DNA from 3 places in the Cryobacterium sp. TMT2-15-1 genome. Region 1 is predicted to be linked to each of the others. Evidence: predicted binding sites of a transcription regulator. Region 1 holds the regulator's gene; each other region holds the start of a gene.
The links. Region 1 encodes HrcA, which represses chaperone genes, less so after heat shock. Its sites were predicted from a motif close to TTNGCACTCGNNNNNNNCGAGTGCNAA; they were not measured.
Positions count from the first base shown of each region.

Region 2: a site for HrcA is predicted at 1,725-1,751, ahead of groL (chaperonin GroEL). Genes of this name have one in related genera too.
Region 3: a site for HrcA is predicted at 2,599-2,625, ahead of groES (co-chaperone GroES). Genes of this name have one in related genera too.

Region 1 is NZ_SOGD01000037.1:57,381-64,610, forward strand. Features, by position in the region: gene E3O62_RS10390 (HIT domain-containing protein) at 1-165, opposite strand, end outside; gene E3O62_RS10395 (16S rRNA (uracil(1498)-N(3))-methyltransferase) at 188-928, opposite strand; gene dnaJ (molecular chaperone DnaJ) at 935-2,050, opposite strand; gene hrcA (heat-inducible transcriptional repressor HrcA) at 2,117-3,154, opposite strand; gene E3O62_RS10410 (DUF4870 domain-containing protein) at 3,322-3,768, shown strand; gene E3O62_RS10415 (DUF4870 domain-containing protein) at 3,805-4,182, shown strand; gene hemW (radical SAM family heme chaperone HemW) at 4,185-5,411, opposite strand; gene E3O62_RS10425 (DUF1990 family protein) at 5,416-6,063, opposite strand; gene lepA (translation elongation factor 4) at 6,068-7,230, opposite strand, start outside.
Region 2 is NZ_SOGD01000029.1:247,151-254,380, reverse strand. Features, by position in the region: gene groL (chaperonin GroEL) at 61-1,680, opposite strand; gene E3O62_RS07620 (DUF3048 domain-containing protein) at 1,812-2,825, opposite strand; gene E3O62_RS07615 (cold-shock protein) at 2,982-3,185, opposite strand; gene E3O62_RS07610 (LytR C-terminal domain-containing protein) at 3,396-3,998, opposite strand; gene E3O62_RS07605 (DUF3263 domain-containing protein) at 4,062-4,373, opposite strand; gene msrB (peptide-methionine (R)-S-oxide reductase MsrB) at 4,565-4,966, shown strand; gene E3O62_RS07595 (nitroreductase family protein) at 4,970-5,548, shown strand; tRNA gene E3O62_RS07590 (tRNA-Thr) at 5,565-5,637, opposite strand; gene E3O62_RS07585 (thioredoxin domain-containing protein) at 5,711-6,625, opposite strand; gene E3O62_RS07580 (ABC transporter ATP-binding protein) at 6,878-7,230, shown strand, end outside.
Region 3 is NZ_SOGD01000029.1:133,781-141,010, reverse strand. Features, by position in the region: gene E3O62_RS07105 (ABC transporter substrate-binding protein) at 1-293, opposite strand, end outside; gene E3O62_RS07100 (ABC transporter substrate-binding protein) at 419-1,150, opposite strand; gene rarD (EamA family transporter RarD) at 1,197-2,126, opposite strand; gene groES (co-chaperone GroES) at 2,228-2,524, opposite strand; gene E3O62_RS07085 (methyltransferase domain-containing protein) at 2,652-3,851, shown strand; gene E3O62_RS07080 (DUF4190 domain-containing protein) at 3,877-4,287, opposite strand; gene E3O62_RS07075 (DUF4190 domain-containing protein) at 4,307-4,870, opposite strand; gene E3O62_RS16550 (DUF4190 domain-containing protein) at 4,968-5,336, opposite strand; gene tsaD (tRNA (adenosine(37)-N6)-threonylcarbamoyltransferase complex transferase subunit TsaD) at 5,476-6,570, opposite strand; gene rimI (ribosomal protein S18-alanine N-acetyltransferase) at 6,567-7,076, opposite strand; gene tsaB (tRNA (adenosine(37)-N6)-threonylcarbamoyltransferase complex dimerization subunit type 1 TsaB) at 7,079-7,230, opposite strand, start outside.

The DNA of each region.
Region 1 (7,230 bases):
GTTGCTGTACTCGGAGGTTTTCGGCGTGATGACGACATGCACTGGCGCCTGCGGGGCGATGTCGGTGAAGGCGATGATCCGTTCGGTTTCGGCGACGATGGTCGCCGGGATCTCGCGCGCGGCGATGCGAGTGAAGATGGACGGTTCTTGGCCGGTGGAAGACATATCTCTATCTTAAGCTCACGCGCTACCAGCGGCCGAGCGTCACGTTCAGGATGGAGAGAGCGGCCGGGCCGGCGGTGGAGGTGCGCAGCACATTGTCGCCCAGGCGCACCCGGGTGGCGCCTGCCTGCTCGAGCAGGGTCAGCTCGGCCGGGGAGATGCCGCCCTCGGGTCCGACGACGAGCAGGATATCCCGGTCGTCGGTCGGCGCCGCCTGCGAGGTCAGCCGTTCGCTCGCCGTGGGCTCCAGCAGCAGCATCCGGGTGGTGCCAGCCAGCTCGGCCAGCATTTTGGTGCTCGCCAGTTCCCCAACCGTGGGCAGCCACGCGCGAATCGACTGTTTCGAGGCCTCGCGCACAATGCTGGACCAGCGATCCTGGCCCTTCTTGATTTTCGCACCCTCCCAGCGCGTCACGGCGCGGGATGCGGCCCACGGGATCACCCCGTCGATGCCGAGCTCCGTGGCCGCCTGCACGGCCAGTTCGTCCCGGTCTCCCTTGGCGAGAGCCTGGACCAGACGGATGCGCGGCGTCAGCAGCGCGCTCACGGTCACCGTCTCGACGCGCAGGGTCAGCAGCCTCGCATCTGCGTCAACAACGGTGGCGGCCAGCATGAGCCCGGCCCCGTTCCCGATCTGCAGGTGCTCGCCCGGGCGCACCCGGCTGACGGTGACCGCGTGCCGGGCCTCCGCGCCGCCGATGCCGACGACCGCCCCCGGCACGCACTCGGCGACGTGGAGCGCCTCATCGATGAAGAAGTGTGCCATCGACGCCTAGCCGCGAAACCGATCGCGCAGCTTGGCGAAAAGTCCCTGCTGGAAGGCGCTGAGGGCAGGAGCCGGCGCCTTGTGGCGGGCCGCAAAGGCCTCAATCAGCTCCCGCTCCTTGTGGTCGAGACGGGTCGGCGTGACCACGTGCACGCCGACCTTCAGGTCGCCGCGTCCGTTCCCGCGCAGGCGGGTGACGCCGCGGTCCTTGACCGTGATGATCTCGGCGCTCTGCGTGCCCGGCCTGAGCTCGACCTCGATGTCGCCGTCGAGCGCCTTGACGGTCGCGGACCTGCCGAGGATGGCATCCGTCATCGGCACCTCGAGGGTGCAGAGCAGGTCGTCGCCGTCACGGCTGAACACGTCGTGGTGGCGCACCTTCATCTCGAGGTAGAGGTCCCCGTTGGGACCGCCGGCCGGACCGGCCTCGCCGCTGCCGGGCATCTGCAGGCGCAGGCCCGTGTCGACCCCCGCCGGGATGTCGACGGGGACCGTGCGACGCGCTCGCACACGGCCCTGGCCCTGGCAGGTGACGCAGGGAGTGGCGATGATCGTACCGTAGCCGCGGCAGGAACCGCAGGGGCTGCTCGTCATGACATTGCCGAGCAGCGACCGCACGGCGCGCTGGATGGTGCCGGTGCCGTGGCAGATGTCGCAGGTGACGGGCGCGGTGCCCGGCTGGCAGCACGTGCCGTTGCAGGTCGCGCACATGATGGCCGTGTCGACCTCGAGCTCCCGGTGCGTGCCGAAGATGATCTCATCGAGGTCGAGGTCGACCCGGATCAGGGCGTCCTGGCCGCGTTCTCGGCGCGACCGAGGCCCGCGGCTGGACCCCCCGCCGCCGAAGAAGGTCTCGAAGATGTCGCCGAAGTTGCCGAAGTTGCCGTCGAAACCGGCAGCTCCGCCGCCCGAGCGGCCGTTGCCGCCACGGTCGTAGTTGTCGCGTTGCTTGACGTCGCTGAGCACGTCGTAGGCGTGCGTGACGGATTTGAACCGCTCGGATGCATCCGCGCCCGGGTTCACGTCGGGGTGCAGCTGCCGGGCCAGCCTGCGGTAGGCCTTCTTGATCTCGTCGGTCGAGGCGTCGCGGGCGACGCCGAGTACTTCGTAATGGTCAGCCAAAGCTGGCTCTCCTAGGTCTGTTCTGAAATGTGGTGTCCCGCCGGTTTCTGGGCCGAGAGGAACTGGTCAATTCTCGCCGAGAAGGCGTGAAAGGTAGCGGGCGACCGCGCGGACGGCCGCCATGTTGTTCGAGTAGTCCATCCGAGTGGGGCCGAGCACGCCGAGGCGCGCCAGGTTGCCGCCCTGCGAGGAGTAGCCGCTGGTGAGAACGGACGTCTCGGCCAGACCGAACGGGGCATTCTCCCGGCCGATACTGACGGACACGCCGTGCTGGTCGGAGGCCATCTCGCCGAACAGCCGCAGAAGCACGACCTGTTCCTCAATGGCCTCGAGCACCGGGAAAATGCTGCCGGTGAAGTCTTCCTCGGTGCGCACGAGGTTGGCGGCGCCGGCCATCACGAGCCGGTCCTGCCTGTTCGCGCCGACCTGGTCGCGCAGGGTGCCGGTGATCAGATCCACCGCCTCCTGTTGCTCGAGCGGGCCGAGGCCGGAGCCGGCGGTGAGGGAGCTGCCGGTGAGGGTGCTGGCGGCCTCGCTCATGCCGAGCCCGACCAGGGCAGAATTCAACCGGGTGCGCAGGTCGATCAGAACGGGTTCAGCCAGTGGCCGGGGCAGGTCAACGACGCGTTGCTCGACCCGTCCGGCATCCGTGATCAGAACCGACAGGAGGCGAGTCTCGGACAGGGGCACCAGTTCGATGTGGCGCACCTTCGCGCGGGACAGCGACGGATACTGCACCAGGGCGACCTGATGGGTGAGCTGCGAGAGCAGCCGCACGCTGCGGGCCAGCACCTCGTCAAGGTCGGCCGACTGACCGAGGAACGTCTCGATGGCTTGGCGCTGCGCCGCCGAGAGCGGGCGCAGATCGGCGAGGTGGTCGACGAACAGGCGGTAGCCCTTGTCGGTGGGGATGCGGCCCGACGAGGTGTGCGGAGCCGCGATCAACTCTTCCTCTTCGAGCAGGGCCATGTCGTTGCGGATCGTGGCCGCCGAGACCCCGAAGGAGTGCCGGTCGACAATAGATTTAGAACCGACGGGTTCGCGGGAGGCGACGTAGTCCTGAACGATCACACGCAGGACTTCGAGACTGCGATCGGACACCATGGCTCTCGCCTCCTCCCAGCGTCGCGAGTGCAGCACCGATTGGCACTCGCGGTATGTGACTGCCAATCATACCGCGACCGGCTGGGCTTACCCATTGCTCCCCAATGTTGGGGCGCAGTAACTTAGGCATGTAGCACCTCTTCCCCGGTGCACTGAAAGGCATGATCATGAGTAATTTCACTGGTCCCGGACCCGATGATCCGTACCAGGGCCAACGGCCACCGCAACCGCCCTACCAGCCTGCCGCCCCCGGACCGTCGGCACCCCTGACGCAGGCGGATGACCGCCAGTGGGCGTCCCTCGCTCATCTGGGCGGGATCCTCATGTTCGTGCCGTCCCTGGTGCTGTGGCTGCTGTTCAAGGACCGCGGACCTCTGACCAGCGTCGAGGCGAAGGAAGCGATCAACTTTCAGATCACGCTTCTGATCGGCTATTTCGCGATCAACTTTTTTGCGACGGTCATCGGCTTCCTCACGTTCGGCATCGGCGGCGTCATCGGCGGTCTCGCCTGGGTGCTGTACATCCTCGGTGTTGTCTTCTCGGTGCTCGGCTACCTCCAGGCGAAGGACGGCAACCACTACCGGTACCCGTTCGCTGTGCGCCTGATCAAGTAGCCCCGCGCACTCGGTTTTTCTTCAGAAGGAGCACCAATGACCAATTCCACCCCACCGCCGCCCGCCAACCCGTACCAGGAACCCACCCCGATGAACCCGGCCGACGAAAAACTGTGGGCCACCCTCGTGCACGTCGGCGGCATTCTGTTCTATTTCGTGCCGGCTCTGATCGGCTACATCGTGCTCAAGGACCGCGGCCCGTTCATCCGGGCGCACACTGCGACCGCACTGAACTTCCAGCTCACGCTCCTGATCGCCTACGCGGTCGGCGGCGCCCTGACGATCATCCTCGTCGGCTACCTCGTACTCCTGGCTGCCTTCGTTCTGATGGTCGTGTTCGGCATCATGGCCGCTTTAGCCGCGAACCGGGGAGAGTACTACACGTATCCGCTGTCGATCAAGTTCGTGAACTGAATTCAGTCGGCGAGCAGGCGGCGTACGACGGCATCCGCCAGGAGGCGTCCTCTGAGGGTCAGTTCGATCGAACCGCAGAGGGCGGCTCTCGCGTCGATGAGTTCGTCGGCGATGAGTCCGGCCACCTCGTGGCGCCCGAGCGGGCTGAGCGAGTCGATGAGGACGCCCTCGCGGATTCGGGTCAGCAGGAGCACCCGCTCCACCTCTTGAGTGGCCGCATCGAGGGTCTCCCGCCCGGCGGCCGGTGAGTCGCCGGCGCGAATCCGATCCCCGTAGGCCGACGGATGCTTGACGTTCCACCAGCGCACCCCACCGATGTGGCTGTGGGCTCCGGGCCCCACACCCCACCAGTCCTGGCTGCGCCAGTAGGCGAGGTTGTGGCGCGAGCGGTGCGCGTCATCCGTCGCCCAGTTGCTGACCTCGTACCAGCCGTAGCCTGCCGAGGACAGTAGGTCGTCGGCCAGCTCGTAGAACTCGGCCTGAACGTCGTCGTCGACAGGGGCCAGTTCGCCGCGCTTGATCTGGCGGGCCAGCTTGGTGCCCTCCTCAACGATAAGCGAGTAGGCGCTGACGTGGGCGGGAGCCTGCCGGATGGCGTGCTCGAGGCTGGTGCGCCAATCGCTGAGGGTCTCCCCCGGTGTGCCGTAGATCAGGTCGAGGGACACGTCGAGGCCGGCCTCGCGCGCCCACTGGACCACGAGCGGCACCCGCTCGGGGTCGTGGGTGCGCTCGAGGGTGGCCAGGACGCTCGGCACCGCGGACTGCATGCCGAAGGACACCCGGGTGAAGCCGGACCCGGCGAGGCGGCCGAGATAGGCGGCGTCGACGGAGTCGGGGTTCGCCTCGGTGGTCACCTCGGCGCCGGGTGCGATCCCCCAGGTGGAGCGCACGGCCTCCAGCATCCGCACCAGGTCGTCGGCCGGGAGCAGGGTGGGGGTGCCGCCGCCGAAGAAGACGGTCGCCGCCTGGCGGGCCGGCACGCCCGACTGAGTCAGGATCCGGCCGGCTGACTGGACCTCGGTGATCGCCTGACCGGCATAGTCATGCTGGCTTGCGCCGCGCAACTCGGTGGCGGTATAGGTGTTGAAGTCGCAGTAGCCGCAGCGGACCCGGCAGAACGGCACGTGCAGGTAGACGCCGAAATCGCGCTGGGCTGCTCCCACGGCGGCCGAGGCCGGCAGCAGGCCGTCGCGGGGCGCGGGGTCGCCGACGGGAAGGGCGCTGCCCATGCGGTTAGACCGCGCCGATCGGATGCAGCGCGCGTAGGTACCGTGCGGTGATTTTGGCCTGTTGCCGCCGCACGAACGGCCAGCCCAGCCGGTAGAACCAGGTGCTGGGGCGGGAGAAGGCGCGGATGGTGAGCCAGACCGAGTCGTCCTCGCGTCTGTCGATGATGAACGATTCCTCGCCGCTGGCCGGGTGCCCGGCCATGGTGCCGTAGGCGAAGCCGAGGCGGTCGGGTTCGTCGATCACGTAGACCACGCGCACGGGGGCGTCGATGGTGAAGGGGCCTAACTTGGTCGTGAGGTGCGCGGACATGCCGTTGACGATGTAGGGCGTGCCGTCCGCGGCGAAGACGGCCTCGTCCGGCTCTGACTTCTGGTCGCGGGCGGCCTGGCCGTCGGCGTCGAAGACGAGTCCCGTGTACTGCTGGCCGGTGCCGTCCAGCAGGTCGGTAACGGTCATCCCGCTCCCCCGCTGCACGCCCCAGGTCATCAGCGACTTCGAGGCCAGCTGGAAGCGCTCCTCACCGCTGCCGAGGCGCACGGTGCGTTCGAGGGGCCGGTAGCCCTTGGGTGGGAACCGGAGCAGGTCCGGGGCGAGGGTGCCGCCGATGGACGCGTAGGTGACGGCGGTATCGGTGAAGGTGGCGCGGCGCATCCGTCTACTTCTTCTTCGGGGGCTCGTCACCGGACAGGGCGGCGATGAACGCCTCCTGGGGAACCTCGACCCGGCCGACCATCTTCATGCGCTTCTTTCCCTCCTTCTGCTTCTCCAGCAGCTTGCGCTTGCGGGAGATGTCGCCGCCGTAGCACTTGGCGAGAACATCCTTGCGGATGGCACTGATGGACTCGCGGGCGATGATGCGGGCGCCGATCGCGGCCTGGATGGGCACGTCGAACTGCTGGCGCGGGATGAGCTTGCGCAGCCTTCCCGTCATCAGCACGCCGTAGTCGTAGGCCTTGTCGCGGTGCACAATCGCGCTGAACGCGTCGACCTGTTCGCCCTGCAGCAGGATGTCGACCTTGACCAGGTCGGCCTCCTGAGAGCCGATGGGTTCATAGTCGAGCGAGCCGTAGCCGGCGGTGCGGCTCTTGAGATTGTCGAAGAAGTCGAACACGATCTCACCGAGCGGCATCGTGTAGCGGATCTCGACCCGGTCTTCGCCAAGGTAGTCCATGCCGAGCAGGGTGCCGCGGCGGCTCTGGCAGAGTTCCATGATCACGCCGACGTAGTCCTTGGGTGCGAGGATGGCCGCCTTCACGATCGGCTCCTCGACCTTGGCGATCTTCCCGTTCGGGAACTCGCTCGGGTTGGTGACCGTGACGGACTTCTTGTCGTCGGTGGTGACCTCGTAGATCACGCTGGGCGCCGTGGTGATCAGGTCGAGGCCGAACTCCCGGTCGAGCCGCTCGGTGATGATTTCCAGGTGCAGCAACCCGAGGAAACCACAGCGGAAACCGAAACCGAGGGCGACGGATGTCTCGGGCTCGTACACGAGGGACGCGTCGGAGAGCTTGAGCTTGTCGAGGGCCTCGCGGAGGGCCGGGTAGTCGCTGCCGTCGATCGGGTAGAGGCCCGAGAAGACCATGGGCTTCGGCTCGGTGTAGCCCGGCAGGGCGACGGTGGCGGGGCGGAGCGCGGTGGTCACCGTATCGCCGACCTTCGACTGGCGCACATCCTTCACGCCCGTGATCAGGTAGCCGACCTCGCCGACGCCGAGGCCCTTGCTGGTGGTGGGCTCGGGCGAGGTGACGCCGATCTCGAGGATCTCGTGCGTGGCACGGGTCGACATCATCTGGATCTTCTCGCGCGGGCCCAGCTTGC
Region 2 (7,230 bases), on a different contig from region 1:
GCCCCTCCCGGAGGAGGCGCCCTGTGTTGTGAAGCGGTGAAGCGGTGAAGCGGTGTGGACCTAGAAGTCCATTCCGCCGCCCTGGTCGCCGGCCGGAGCAGCGTTCTTCTCCGGCTTGTCGGCGACTACGGCCTCGGTGGTGAGGAACAGTCCGGCGATCGACGCTGCGTTCAGCAGCGCGGAACGGGTGACCTTCACCGGGTCATTGATTCCGGCGGCGAGCATGTCGACGTACTCACCGGTCGCGGCGTTGAGGCCCCAACCGATCGGCAGGTTGCGCACCTTGTCGGCAACAACACCCGGCTCCATGCCGGCGTTGAGGGCGATCTGCTTGAGCGGAGCGTCGATGGCAACCTTGACGATGTTCGCTCCGGTTGCCTCGTCGCCGACCAACTCGAGCTTCTCGAACGCGGTCTTGCCGGCCTGGATCAGCGCAACGCCACCACCGGCGACGATGCCCTCTTCGACGGCAGCCTTCGCGTTGCGGACGGCGTCCTCGATGCGGTGCTTGCGCTCCTTGAGCTCAACCTCCGTCGCGGCGCCGGCCTTGATGACTGCGACTCCGCCGGCGAGCTTGGCGAGACGCTCCTGGAGCTTCTCGCGGTCGTAGTCGCTGTCGGTGTTTTCGATCTCGCTGCGGATCTGCTGGACGCGTCCGGCGATGGCTTCGGGGTCTCCGGCGCCTTCGACGATGGTGGTCTCGTCCTTGGTGATGACGATCTTGCGCGCGTTGCCGAGGAGGTCAAGCGTGACGTTCTCAAGCTTGAGACCGACCTCTTCGCTGATGACCTGTCCACCGGTGAGGATGGCGATGTCCTGCAGCTGGGCCTTGCGACGGTCACCGAAGCCGGGAGCCTTGACGGCGACCGACTTGAAGATTCCGCGGATCTTGTTCACCACGAGCGTGGCCAGGGCCTCGCCGTCGACGTCCTCGGCGATGATGAGGAGCTGCTTGCCGGTCTGGATGACCTTGTCCACGATGGGGAGCAGGTCCTTGATGTTGGAGACCTTGGAGTTAACGATCAGGATGTAGGGGTCTTCGAAGACCGCTTCCTGACGGTCGGGGTCGGTCACGAAGTAGGCGGACAGGAAGCCCTTGTCGAAGCGCATGCCCTCGGTGAGCTCGAGCTCGGTGCCGAGAGTGTTCGACTCCTCGACGGTGACAACACCCTCCTTGCCGACCTTGTCGATGGCCTCGGCGATGATCGCGCCGATTTCGGCGTCGCCGGCGGAGATCGATGCGGTGGCCGCGATCTCTTCCTTGGTCTCGACCTCTTTGGCGTTGGCGATCAGCTCGGCGATGACAGCAGCCGTGGCCTTCTCGATGCCGCGCTTGAGGCTGATCGGGTCTGCTCCGGCCGCGACGTTGCGCAGGCCCTCACGAACGAGCGCCTGAGCTAGGACGGTGGCGGTGGTGGTTCCGTCGCCCGCGACGTCATCGGTCTTCTTGGCGACCTCCTTGACGAGCTCGGCACCGATCTTCTCGTAGGGGTCGTCGAGTTCGATCTCCTTGGCGATGGAGACGCCGTCGTTGGTGATCGTGGGGGCGCCCCACTTCTTTTCCAGCACCACGTTACGTCCGCGCGGGCCGAGGGTGACCTTGACAGTGTCAGCGAGGATGTTCAGGCCACGCTCAAGGCCGCGACGGGCCTCTTCGTTGAAAGCAATGATCTTTGCCATATGTGTTTCTCGTCCCTCCCGGACGTTACCAAAACGATGATGGGTTGGCACTCAAACAGAGAGAGTGCCAAGTCGATTCTGGCACTCTGGGGTCGAGAGTGCAAGTGAACGGCAGGGTGCTGCTGCTACGGCTACGGGACCAGCACAACCGTGCCTCGGTCCGACGGCACCAGCTCGATCCAGGTGTTACCGGCGGCGAGCCGAATCGTCACGCCGAAGTCATCGACAAGACGGATGGGGGCGGTCTGGTCGGCCTTGGACCAGACCGCATGCACGGACTTGCCGCCGGCTGACACCCAGGCTTCCCCCGAACCGATCATTGTCGTCGTGGGAACATCCCCGTAGGTGCCGTCGATCGCGACCCGCAGGACCAGGACGTTGGTCGCCCGCAGCTGCTCACCGGTGGCGTCGAGATCAGGGGCGCCCTCCTGCGAGCGCAGGTAGGCAGCACTGGCCGCATCCCACGTCCAGCCGGGCCAACGGGCGGTGGAGAAGGTAGAGTTGATCGCCGCGACAGGGGCGCCGTCGACGGCCGCGGACGATCCCTGCACGGTCGCGGAGTAGGCAAATTGCTGGTTCGGCGGCGGCACGGTGGCGTTCCGCGCGACGAGCGCTGAGGCCTGGAGGGTGACGTTGTGAGGGGCTTCCCGGTCATCCGAACGCGCGAAGAGACCGGTGTCGTCGGTATCGAAGGCGGCGCTGACGACATCCGTCGCGTCCATCAGGTCGATGAATTTCTGTTGGCCGCCGGAATAAGCCGCGATCCCGCCGAAGGGCGCGATGATGTCCGGGTCCATGGGTCGGATCGATCGCACCGGCCCGACGAGTTCGGGCACGTCGGAATGCCAGACCGCGACATAACGGGTCAGCCCGCCCTCGACCAGTTCCTCAAAGACGATGTCGGCGCGCTCGAGAGAGATCTGTGGCCTGGCCGCTTCGTGGTTGTCGATCTTCACCGAGAGGGCCGGGTTCTGGAGGCTCCCGGTCGGCACACTCGTGCCGCGCAATGGGGCGACCGCCGGGTCTGCGGCCGACTCGAAGGTGGAGTTCCAGGGCGTGCCGGTTGAGCTTGCCGACGGCTTCGGCGCGTCACTGGCGCATGCCGAGACCAGCAGAAGTGCCGGCAGAAGGACGACCCCGAGCATCCGGATGGACCGAATTCTCGGTGCCGCACTTCGTCGCTGCGCTTGAACCACTAGTTTCGCTGTCACGCCCCCAACCTAACGCGGCTGCACTGCCGCGCACACTCACCCCGGAGCGACCCGACCCTTCGGTCGACCGCTGGGGCCTCCCCCGCTGGATCAGATCGGACGAACCGCTTCTGCCTGGGGCCCCTTTGCCCCTGTACCCAGTTCGAAGATGACGTGTTGTCCCTCTTCCAGAACCTTGTAGCCGTGCATATCGATGGCCGAGTAGTGGACGAAAACGTCCTGGCCACCTCCATCGACGGTGATGAAGCCGAAACCCTTTTCAGCGTTGAACCATTTGACGGTTCCGTTCGCCATGTGTAACTCCTTGTTGCTGAATTCGTCGACACGCGCCCGTTGGCCGTACCGGGCCTGGCGCAGGGATTGCGTCCATTGCATTCGACCGATGGAATACGTCTCCTGCGAGAACGCCCGGGCAAACACGATGAAGGACCATTTCTCAATTTACGGAAGCTCCGGAAGAACGAAAGGGGGTTGACGCGCGAGCGCCCGACGTATAAGCGACGGCTATTCGGCCGGCTCGTAGTCGGCGCCGACGACAACGGTCAGGTCCGCCGCGGAATCGGCGAAATCGCTTGAGAGCAGCATCTCCGAGCCGGGCAGTGACTCCGCGACTCCGCGGGCCGCTCCCTCCAGGGCCGCGTCGGCGTAGTAGACCGTCGTGGTCTGCACATCCTCCGTGCTCGCGTTGTCCAACTCTTCGATCGTCCAGCCCTCCGCCTCGAGGACATCGCCAACGGACCGGGCGATCCCCTCACCAGCGGTCCCGTTCAAAACGGTCACGGTCGAGTCAGGGTCCACGGTCGCGGCCGGCGTCGGCGTCGGCGTCGGCACCGACTCCGACGCCGACGCCGGAGTGTCACTCGGAGTGGCGCTCGGCTCGGCCGCGCTGTCAGTACTCGTCGCGGTGCCCGGCAACTCGAAGTTCAGGTTGTTGTTCAGGACGGCCAGGCCGACGACTCCGCTGCCGACCAGCAGCACGGTTGCACCGAGAGACCACCACACCGCAACCCAGCCGCGCCCTTTCTTGCCGGGCGCGCGGTGGGCCCCCACCCGCTCCAGGGAATGCGGGAGGTGGTCGAAGCGGTCTTTCGCGTAGGAGTTCGGCATCGTGAGGCTGGTCAGATCCTTAGTGGGCGGTGATGAGACACGGGCAGGGTGCGGGTCAGGGAGTCAATCGGTGGACTGTAGCGACCGGCTCTCCCGCGCCTGCGACCGGGCGTCGCGCATCCGCTGCAGGCGTTTCACCAGCATCGGGTCGTGGGCCAGGGCCAGCGGCGAGTCGATCACAGCGCCCAGTAGTTGATAGTACCGGGCGGCCGAGAGGGCGAACTCGGCCCGGATCGCCTGTTCCTTGGCACCGGCGTGCTGCCACCCCTGCCGCTCGAAGGCGAGGATCGACCGGTCGCGGGCGGACAGGCCTGCCGGGGAGGAGGACTCCGAGGCAGGCTCCGCGGGAGTCGACGAACCGGGAGTTCCGTCCACGTGCCACCTCCCTCGATCTCTGCAATCCTATTTGTCGATGCCTGCGTACTCGCTGGGCCGTTGTGCCGTGCTGTCCACGGTAGAAAAACCTGCCTGCCTCCCGATCGAGGAATACCGCCGCGGTCTGGCGAGTTTAGTGTTGGTACGGACGGATTTCGGCCTCTCCGGGGTCGAGCAGGAAGGAATGGAACATGGACTACGAGGTCGAGAAGTCGGATGCGCAGTGGCGCGCTGAGCTGAGCCCCGAGCAGTACGCCGTACTTCGCGGCGCCGCCACCGAGCGGGCGTGGGCCGGCGAGCTCCTCGATGAGGGCCGCTCCGGAATTTACACCTGCGGGGCTTGCAATGCCGAGCTGTTCAAGAGCGGCACGAAGTTCGACTCCGGTTGCGGCTGGCCGAGCTTCTACGAATCGGTGCGTCCCGAGGCCGTTGAACTCCTCGAAGACCGAACCCTCGGGGTTGTGCGCACCGAGGTGCGCTGTGCGAAGTGCGGCTCGCACCTGGGCCACGTCTTCGACGACGGATTCGGAACGCCCACCGGCGACCGGTACTGCATGAACTCCATCTCGCTCAATTTCAAGCCGGTCGAGTAAGCGTTGTCCGACCTCCTCGATACGGTCGGTCATCGACGCTCCCACTCCAAGGTCACCGGGCAGGTGCCGAGCCATGCGGAACTGCTGCCTGTGGTGGCTGCCGCGGCCCGTGTCGCCGACCATGGCGCTCTGCGTCCGTGGCGGCTGATCGAGTTGCGCGGTGACGCGCGGCGTCGCCTGGGCGAGGCCATGGTCGAGGCCGCCGGGCTGAACGGCACCGAAGCCGCCAGGCTCGCCGCTAAGCCGCTGCGCGCCGAACTTCTGATCGCCGTGGTCGCGAGCCGTCGCGAAAGCGACACGGTGGCGGTCTGGGAACAGGACGCCGTAGCGGCGGGTGTCGCCCACATGCTGAGCCTTCTCCTCGCCGCCCAGGGCTGGGGCGTCATGTGGCGTTCCGGCGCCCTGGCCCGCACGCAGCCGGTGAACGACGCCCACGGCCTCGCGGCCGCGGAAGAATTGCTCGGTTGGCTGTACGTCGGGGGCATTCCGGCCGATGCAAAACCGGGCGTGCGCTCACCGATCGATCCGACAAATTTTCTCAGCGCCCTCGAGGACACCGTCACCGAGAAAACCACGATCTGAAGCGATGAGAGTAGAGGGCCGGCCACGGGACTTGAACCCGTAACCCCCACTTTACAAGAGTGGTGCGCTACCAATTGCGCCAGGCCGGCATGAGGCGATCGACGCCTCGACTCACCATCCTAAATGACGAACCCGTGCTGCGCCGCCATCAAAGCGGGGCGCCTACCCGGCCGGTGCCGGCTCGGGGGTTGGCGTCGAGGTGGAGTAGGTCGCGCCGGCCGCCTGTAGCACGAAGGCGGCGAACTCCCTCGGGTCGTCGAGTGCGCCGACGTACTGCTTTCCGTTGACGAGCACGGTGGGTGTGCCGGTGATGGCCTCGACCTCGGTGTTCGGCAACGGACCGGACAGAGCCCGGTCCGTGGATGCGATGACCCACGATTTGAAGGTCGTGTCGTCAATGCACTCGTTGATCTGCGACACCCGGTCGCTCACGCCGGCGTCCTTTACGAGGCCCTTGATGGCCGCGTCGTCGTGACCGGCGGTGCCCTCCTTGGGCTGTTCCTGGAACAGGATGGCGTTGAAGTCGTAGAAGTTTGCGGGGGCGTAATTGGCCACACATGCGGCGGCGTTTGCAGCCCGAAGCGAGTATTTCGTGCCGGAGGACTTGTGGGTCAGGATCGAAACCGGGTGGATCTCCACGGTCGCGGCACCCGACGTGACCCACTGGCTGATCTGGTCACTGTTGGCGGCCTCAAACTCGCTGCAGAACGGGCAGAGGTAGTCGGCGTAGACGCGAATGTCGGCGACAGTGCCGGTCGCATCCGGCTTGGACGGTATCGGCTTGGCCTCGGGCTGGAGCGCGGAGGTCGTGACCGGGGTCATCCCCTCGGAGATCAGCACGCCGTCACTGGCCATGTTCGCCGGACCGGGGCCGATGGGGGGAATCGAGTTGATGATGACCACGGCGATGACCGCGGCAATGGCGACGCCGGCGGCGGCGATTCCGCCGCGCAGGGCGACCCGGTAACGGCGGTCCTTTTTCTTCTGCTCCTCGCGGATCCGCTTGGCCTTGGTACGCACCGCGTCGCGTCGCTGATTCTTAGAAGGACGGCCGTCGCCCGATCCGCCAATAGTCATGAATGCTCGCTCCGAGTAGTTAGTGCAGAGGCAAGCCATTTGCGAATGCCTCCCAAATAGTAGGTCCCCTTTCTGGGAAACGGCCAGACGGGGCCTGCGGGTGGGCTCCGCTGCAGAATTCCCGCCGTCGCCGCGATCCCCCAACATGACATACTGGGAAAGTTGACCTGTTGCACATGACGCGTGGCAGGCGTAGTAACCCATCACAACGGATCGTCCGGCACGTACCTGCCGGTGAAGGAGAAATCAACCATGGCTTCAGTCACGTTCGACAAGGCGACCCGCCTCTATCCGGGTTCCTCTATTCCCGCCGTTGACAAGCTCGACCTGTCGGTTGCCGACGGCGAGTTTCTCGTGCTGGTCGGCCCGTCCGGCTGCGGCAAGTCCACGTCCCTGCGCATGCTCGCCGGCCTCGAAGAAGTCAACGAAGGCAACATCTTCATCGGTGAGCGCAACGTGACGGATGTCCCGCCGAAAGACCGCGACATCGCCATGGTCTTCCAGAACTACGCTCTGTACCCCCACATGACGGTCGCCGAGAACATGGGCTTCGCGCTCAAGATCGCCGGAGTCAACAAGGATGAGCGCGCCGCCCGCGTTCTCGA
Region 3 (7,230 bases), on a different contig from region 1:
TTCGCGTCGTTGATGTCCTTGACGGCCAGGGCGACGCCGGCTTCTTCGGGCGGGCCGAGGAAAGCCAGGGCACCACTCTGGGGAAGGATGGTGCCGATCTTCAGGGTCAGGTCGCGGTCGCCGGCCGTGATGGCCTGGGCGTCTCCGCTCGCGGCGGGGGCTTCCGATGCAGCCGGCTCAGCGGTGTTGCTGCTGCAGCCGGTGAGCAGAAGTGCACTGACGCCGACGAGGGCGACTCCAGTGACGACTGCCCGAACTGAGCGGGAGGCCGAGGCCTTCGCAAATACGCTCATGTTGCTCCTTGGGACTAGGAATGAGAAATGACAGCGGTCGATTGACTGCCGTTCTGTCACATTATTGACAGGAATCGCGCGAAACAAGGCAACCGGGTTACATCCGTGTAACGCAGACCAAATCGTTACGATCGGCGGCCGGTGACGCCCTGATAGGCGATCTGTTGCGCATCGGCCAGCGCGGCCGCACATTCTCCCCAGGATGCGCAGGCGAACGCCCCGGTACTCACCTGGTCGAGAGCGGGCCTGATCGACGCCGCACCGTCGTCTCCGGCCCGTGCTGCTGCCAGGGCGCTCAGGACAACTCCGTCATAGGCTTCACCGCCGCCGGCAGTGTCGACCAGCCCTGGATCGAGGGTGCGCAGGCGCGCAGCGAAGCCGTCACTGGCGGCCAGCGGCGTGCCCCCGTTTGCGAAGTCGCCGAGCCACAGCAGTACCACCGGCGCCGCCGCGACGGCGGCGGCCAGATCGCCCGGCATCGGAACGGTGGCGTCCCACAGCACGACGTCGACGCCACGGGCCAACAAGTCGGTCAGCGACGTCGCCGGGTCGACGGCGGAGTCGCGGTGGATGATCTCGATCGGAGTGCCGAGAATGCGGCCCTGCTCGGTGATCTCGCGGGCGGCCAGTTCGGAGCCGGCCACCTGTGCCGCACCACTGGCCGCCGACGGGCCCGTCATGGGGAACAGGGTTCCGAGGCGCACGGTACCGTCACCGGACGGAGCCACCACGACGGACGCGGCGGCAGCGGGCTCGACTACGGGCGGCGCGACCTCGGCCCTGCATCCGGACAGCAGGAGCACGCAGGCGAGCGCCCCGACGAGGTGGACGGGCAGGGAAGTCGACGCAGTGCGCATCCGGTGTCCTTTCACGTACGAGGTGCGTCCCCGAGCGTAGCGGGGCTCAGACCGGTTCAAGGGACGCACGCCGGGGCGCGCGTCCGGTGAGGACCATGTCGGTCGTGAGAAGGACCAGCGCCACCCAGACCAGTGCGAAACCGACCCAGCGCTCGGGAGGCATGGGCTCGAGCAGCACGAAGACGCCGACCAGGAACTGCAGGATCGGAGCGAAGTACTGGATCAGACCCATGTAGGTCAGAGGCAGGCGCCGGGCCGCGGCGGCGAAGAACAACAGCGGCACGGCGGTCACAACACCTGCTGCCAGCAGCCCCACGGTATGCCAGGTGGACACGCTTCCGAAGGTGAGACCGGAGACGGAGGCCACCACGATCAGCTGCACCACGGCGATGGGTGCGAGCCAGACCGTTTCGAGGGTGAGTCCGGCGACGGCATCGACGTCACGGCCGACCCTTTTCTTGATCAAACCGTAGAAGCCGAACGAGAACGCGAGGATGAGTGACACCCACGGCAGCGAGCCGTAGCCGACGGTGAGCACGACGACGGCCCCGAGGCTGATTCCCACGGCTACCCACTGCAGCAGGCGCAGACGCTCGCGCAGCAGAATGACGCCGAGGAACACGGTCACGATCGGGTTGATGAAGTAGCCGAGGGCTGCCTCGACCACGTGGCCGCTGAGGGCGGCGAAGACGTAGGTCTGCCAGTTGACGAAGATCAGGAGGCCGGCCAGACCCATCGTGAACACGATGCGGGGCCTCCGCAGCAGCGCGAGGAAGGACTTCCACTTGCGCGTGACCGTGATCAGCAGTGCGCAGAACACCAGAGAGAAGAGAACCCGCCAGGCCACGATCTCGAAGGCACCACTGGGCGCGAGGAGCAGAAAGTAGAGCGGCAGCGCGCCCCAGAGGGCGTAGGCGAGGACCGCGTAGATCAGTCCCTTGCTTTGCTCCGACCGCGCCGGGCGGGCCGCGCGGATTTTCCCGGGTGAAAGAGGGTCTTGCGCCACAGCGGACCTTTCTTAACGACGAATCCCGGATGGCCAGGGCCATCCGGGATTCTACCGTTGCGTGGGTGTGGCTAGCGAACGACGACTGCGAGCACGTCGCGGGCCGACAGGACGAGGAGGTCCTCGCCACCGAACTTGACTTCGGTTCCACCGTACTTGGAGTAGATCACCTTGTCGCCGACGGCGACGTCGAGTGGAATGCGGTTGCCGTTGTCGTCGATGCGGCCGGGGCCGACTGCGACAACTTCGCCCTCCTGGGGCTTTTCCTTGGCGGTGTCAGGAATGACCAGACCTGATGCGGTGGTCTGCTCTGCGTCGACCTGCTTGATGACGATGCGATCCTCGAGCGGCTTGATGGAGACCGACACGGTTGACCTCTTTCTTAGCTAAGACATAGTTAGCAGACTCACAGCGAGGGTGCTAAGAAGAGTTTAGGGCGCATCTGGCACTCACGCAACGTGAGTGCCAGATGCGCCGTGTTGATAGGTTTGCACGATGGAACGCTCAGAGCTCGTCGAGCTGTTATCGCCGGGCGGTTTGCGCCTGCTGGACTCGTTGCCGCCGTACGACCCGGCCGCCGACGTCGTGCGGGTGGTGAGCGAACTCCGCAAGGCCGGACACAGCCCCGACCTGGTCACCGCGGTGCTCAGCCAGTCCCGGCTCCGCGCCAGGGCCGTGCCCAAGTTCGGCGAGTTCGCCGGCCGCATGCTGTTTACGGAGGCCGGCCTCGAGCAGGCCACCCGGTTGAGGGTGGCGGCGCTGCACGCCGGCCGCTTCGCGGGCGCGTCCCTGGACCGGGTCGTCGACCTCGGCTGCGGCATCGGAGGCGACGCCATGGCCCTGGCCGCCATGGACCTCACGGTCACGGGGGTGGACGCCGACGAGGTGACCGCGACCGTCGCCAGCTACAACCTGGCTCCGTTCGAGAACGCGAGCGTGCTGCACTCGTCCGCGGAAGACATCGACCTGGCCGGCTTCGACGCCGCCTGGCTCGACCCGGCCCGGCGCACCGCCGGGCACTCCAACACCTCGCGCCTGACCCGGCCGGAGGACTACTCCCCCCACCTCGATTTCGTCTTCGGTCTCAGTGAGCGGATGCCCGTCGGCGTCAAGCTCGGGCCGGGCCACGACCGCGAGCTGATCCCCGCGGAGGCCGAGGCGCAGTGGGTCTCCGTGGACGGCAAGCTCGTGGAGATGGGGCTGTGGTTCGGAGCACTGGCACGCGCCGGCATCCGTCGCTCCGCCCTGTTGCTCGGCCGGACCGGGATTCACGAACTGACCGCGCCGCACGACAGTACGGATGCCCCGGTGGGAGTGCTGGGCGACTACCTGTACGAGCCGGACGGCGCGATCATCCGTGCACGTCTGATCGGGGACCTGGCCCGGTCGCTCGACGCGTCGATGCTGAGCGAGGGGATCGCGTACCTCACCTCCGAGACCCTGCACCGCACGCCCTTCGCCACCGCATTCCGGGTGCTCGAGGTGCTGCCCGTCGACGAGAAGAAGCTGCGGCTGGCCCTACAGGAACGCCGCATCGGCACTCTCGAGATCAAGAAACGCGGCGTGGACGTCGACCCGGCCACCCTGCGCACCCGACTGAAGCTCAAGGGCCCCGAGTCGGCGACGCTCGTGCTCACCCGGGCCGCCGGCCACCGGGTGGCTCTGCTGGTGGAGCGGATTCCGCCACTCGACTAGGGCCAGCGGCGAAGGACAGCGCGGCTCAGCCGGGCACGACCGTCAGCACCTGCGTGACGATCAACACCCACCCGACCGCGAGGACCAGCCCCGCCAGCCCGGTCCACAGCCCGTAGGCCCACACGGTGCCGGCACGGCGCTCGGTCAGGCGGGCCATCACGGCCAGCACGACCGCGGCCAGGGAGAGCGCCGCGCCCCAGACGCCGAAGACCGCGATCAGCAGCCCGAGCAGCCCGAAGACGAGCGATGCGATGGACAGCCCGCTCCGGTCTGCCTGCGCGCTCAGCTCGCTGTCGGTGTAGACGTACGGCACCCATTCGGTGGGGGCTGTGATGGTCGACGCGTAGTCCAGCTCCCCCGGAGCGGGCGCCGGAGGCCGGGTGAGGTCGACCCGGAAGTCATCGTTGCGGGACCAGTCCCGTTCCTCCCCAACCATCCCCGCTGCTATCTTCCGCTCAGTACGACGAGGTGGGGATGGTGGCGAAGAAGACAGACCAGATCACGATACTGACCAGTGCCAGCCCGACGCCGATGAACCCCGTGATCAGCCCGGTCAGCCAGAAGCCCCTCGCCTGCGGCTCCTTCGACTTGCCGAGGAAGCCCAGGACGACCGCGGCGGCGGGGATGAATAGTCCGAGGATGCCACCCACAATCGGGAGGAACACGATCGGCGAGCCGAGCACGCCGATAACGCCGGCGACCAGCGCCAGGATGCTGAGAATCGGCTGCTTCGCGGCGACCGCACCGTAGGGCGACGAATACGCGTCGCCATAGGCAGGTGCCTGGGTCATCGTCGGGGCGCCGTAGCCGGGCGGCTGGGTCGGGCCGCCGTAGGAGGGCGGGACGGAGGCCGGCGGGGTCGGGCCGTTGTACGCCGGCGGGGCGGCAGACGCCCCCCGCTCGTCGCGCGGGATATCGGGGACCTGTGGCACGTCGGGCACATGCGGTACGCCGGGCACCTGCGGCACGTCAGGCACGCGGGGCACGTCAGGGTTGCTGGGGTTATTGGAATCGCTCATGCGAATTCATTCCTTTCCGGACGACGGGGTGGCGTCGCTGGTTGCATATCGGGTCACGGGCCATCGACGCGCAGGGTTTCTGCCCGTGGCCACCGGGTCAGTAGGTATTGAGCAGGGTCGGGTCGTTCGCGATCGCGATCATCAACGGGATCAGCAGGACGACGGCCAGGAGCTGAGCCGCCAGGCCGGCGTAGCCGACAATGAGGCCGGCGATCGCGAGTCCCCGTCCCTTTTCTCCGGTCTTCCCGATCTGACTCAGACCGATGTGGCCGGTGATGATGCCGACCAGGGAGATCCCGAGCACCGAGGTCACGAGCGACACGATGGACAGCACGTTGTACTTCTCGGACGGGCCCTGCGGCGCGTAGGGCTGGGGGTAGCCCGGCTGGGCGTAGGCCGGAGCGGCCTGCGCCGCCGGCGGCTGGAACATGGGCGGGCTAACCGGCGGCTCGTTGGGGTCGGTCATGTCGATTGCTCCTTCGGGAATGGTGCATCTGGGCTGCCGATCTGGCTCCCAGTCGGACAAGGTGTTGATCGCACGAACAAATGTCGCCTGCCGAAGCCAGAATACCCGTCCGGTGGCGAAATACCGGTGGGAGGGGGTTTCAGACTTGGATCTCGGAGACCGGAAGAGTGGAGTCCGCCCCGAACTCCAGTGACGACGGCGCATGCCCGGCCATGATCAGCTGCGCCCCGAGGGCCGCGATCATGGCGCCGTTGTCGGTGCAGAGCGACAGAGGCGGGATGCGCAGGGCGATGCCGGCGGCGTTCGTGCGCTCCTGGGCCACCTGACGCAGCCGGGCGTTGGCGATCACGCCGCCCCCGAGCAGGAGCCTCGGCACACCGAGGTCGACGCAGGCAGCGACGGCTTTGGTCAGGAGGATGTCGACGACCGCCTCTCGGAAACTGGCGGCCACGTCGGCCAGCGGCACCGGCTCATCCGCGTCGCGTCTCTGCTCGACCCAGCGCGCGACCGAGGTCTTGAGCCCGGAGAACGAGAAGTCGTACCGGTGTTTCGCCATGTCCTTGGTCTGGCTGAGACCGCGGGGGAAACGGATGGCGGCGGGATTGCCTTCCCGCGCGGCCCGGTCGATCTGGGGTCCGCCCGGGTAGGGCAGGCCGAGCAGGCGGGCCACCTTGTCGAAGGCCTCGCCAGCCGCGTCGTCGATGGTCTCGCCGAGCAGTTCGACATCGGAGACCAGATCGCGCACCAGCAGCAGTGAGGTGTGACCGCCGCTGACGAGGAGTGCAACGGTGGGGTATTCCAACGGCTCCGTGGAGTCGTCTGCGCCGAGTCGAAGCACATCGGCCCCGACGTGACCGACCAGGTGGTTGACCGCGTAAATCGGTTTGCCGAGAGAGATGGCGAGTGCCTTGGCCGCGCCGACCCCGACCATGAGCGCGCCGGCCAGACCGGGGCCGCAGGTCACGGCCACCGCATCGATGTCCTGCAAACGGATGCCGGCCTCCAGCGCGGCCGCCCGGATCGCCGGAACGAGCTCCTCCAGGTGCGCGCGCGCGGCCACCTCCGGCACGACTCCGCCGTAGCGGGCGTGTTCGTCCATCGACGACGCGATCGTGTTGGAAAGCAGGGTGGTTCCGCGGACGATTCCGATTCCGGTCTCGTCGCAGGAGGTCTCGATGCCGAGCACGAGCGGGTTGGCGGGGTTCTGCGCGGTCATCGCGTTCAGGGTGGTCATTCGGTGGCCTCCGGTGCGGCCTCTGCCGGTGTCATCTGCATCTCGGCGTCAGGCACGTGCAGTCGCATCACGATCGCGTCGACGTTGTCGGGCTGGTAGTAGCCAGGGCGGATGCCCAACTCCTCGAAGCCGAGCCGGCGGTAGAGCTCCTGGGCCGGCGGGTTGTCGGCCCGCACCTCGAGGAACACCTCGCGCATGCCCCGCTTCCGGGCCTCGGCGATCAGGCTGAGCATCAGGGTTCGGCCGAGGCCGTGACCGCGGGCCTCTTCGGTGACCGCGATGGTCTGAATGTCGCCCTCGCGCGCTCCCTGCAGGGCCTGCAGCCCGGCGTAGCCCTCGATTCGGTCGGGCTCATCGGGGGGGAAGGCCACCAGGTAGTAACAGTTCGGATTGACCACGTCCTGGGCCATCGCCTCGGCGGACCACGCGTCGTTGACGAAGATACGGGTCTCGAGCGCCATGATGGCGTCCACATCGGCGGCCCGGGCGCGCCGCAGCTGCCACATGATCAACTCACCCGTTTCGGGCCGTTGGACACGGTGACATCCGGCGAGCGCAGGTAGAGCGCCGTGTCGGCGGCGAACGGGCGCTGGTGGGCCCACATCAGCTCGGCGACCTGCCCCAGCTCCCCGGCGGACACGGCGACCGCGTCGAAGCGGG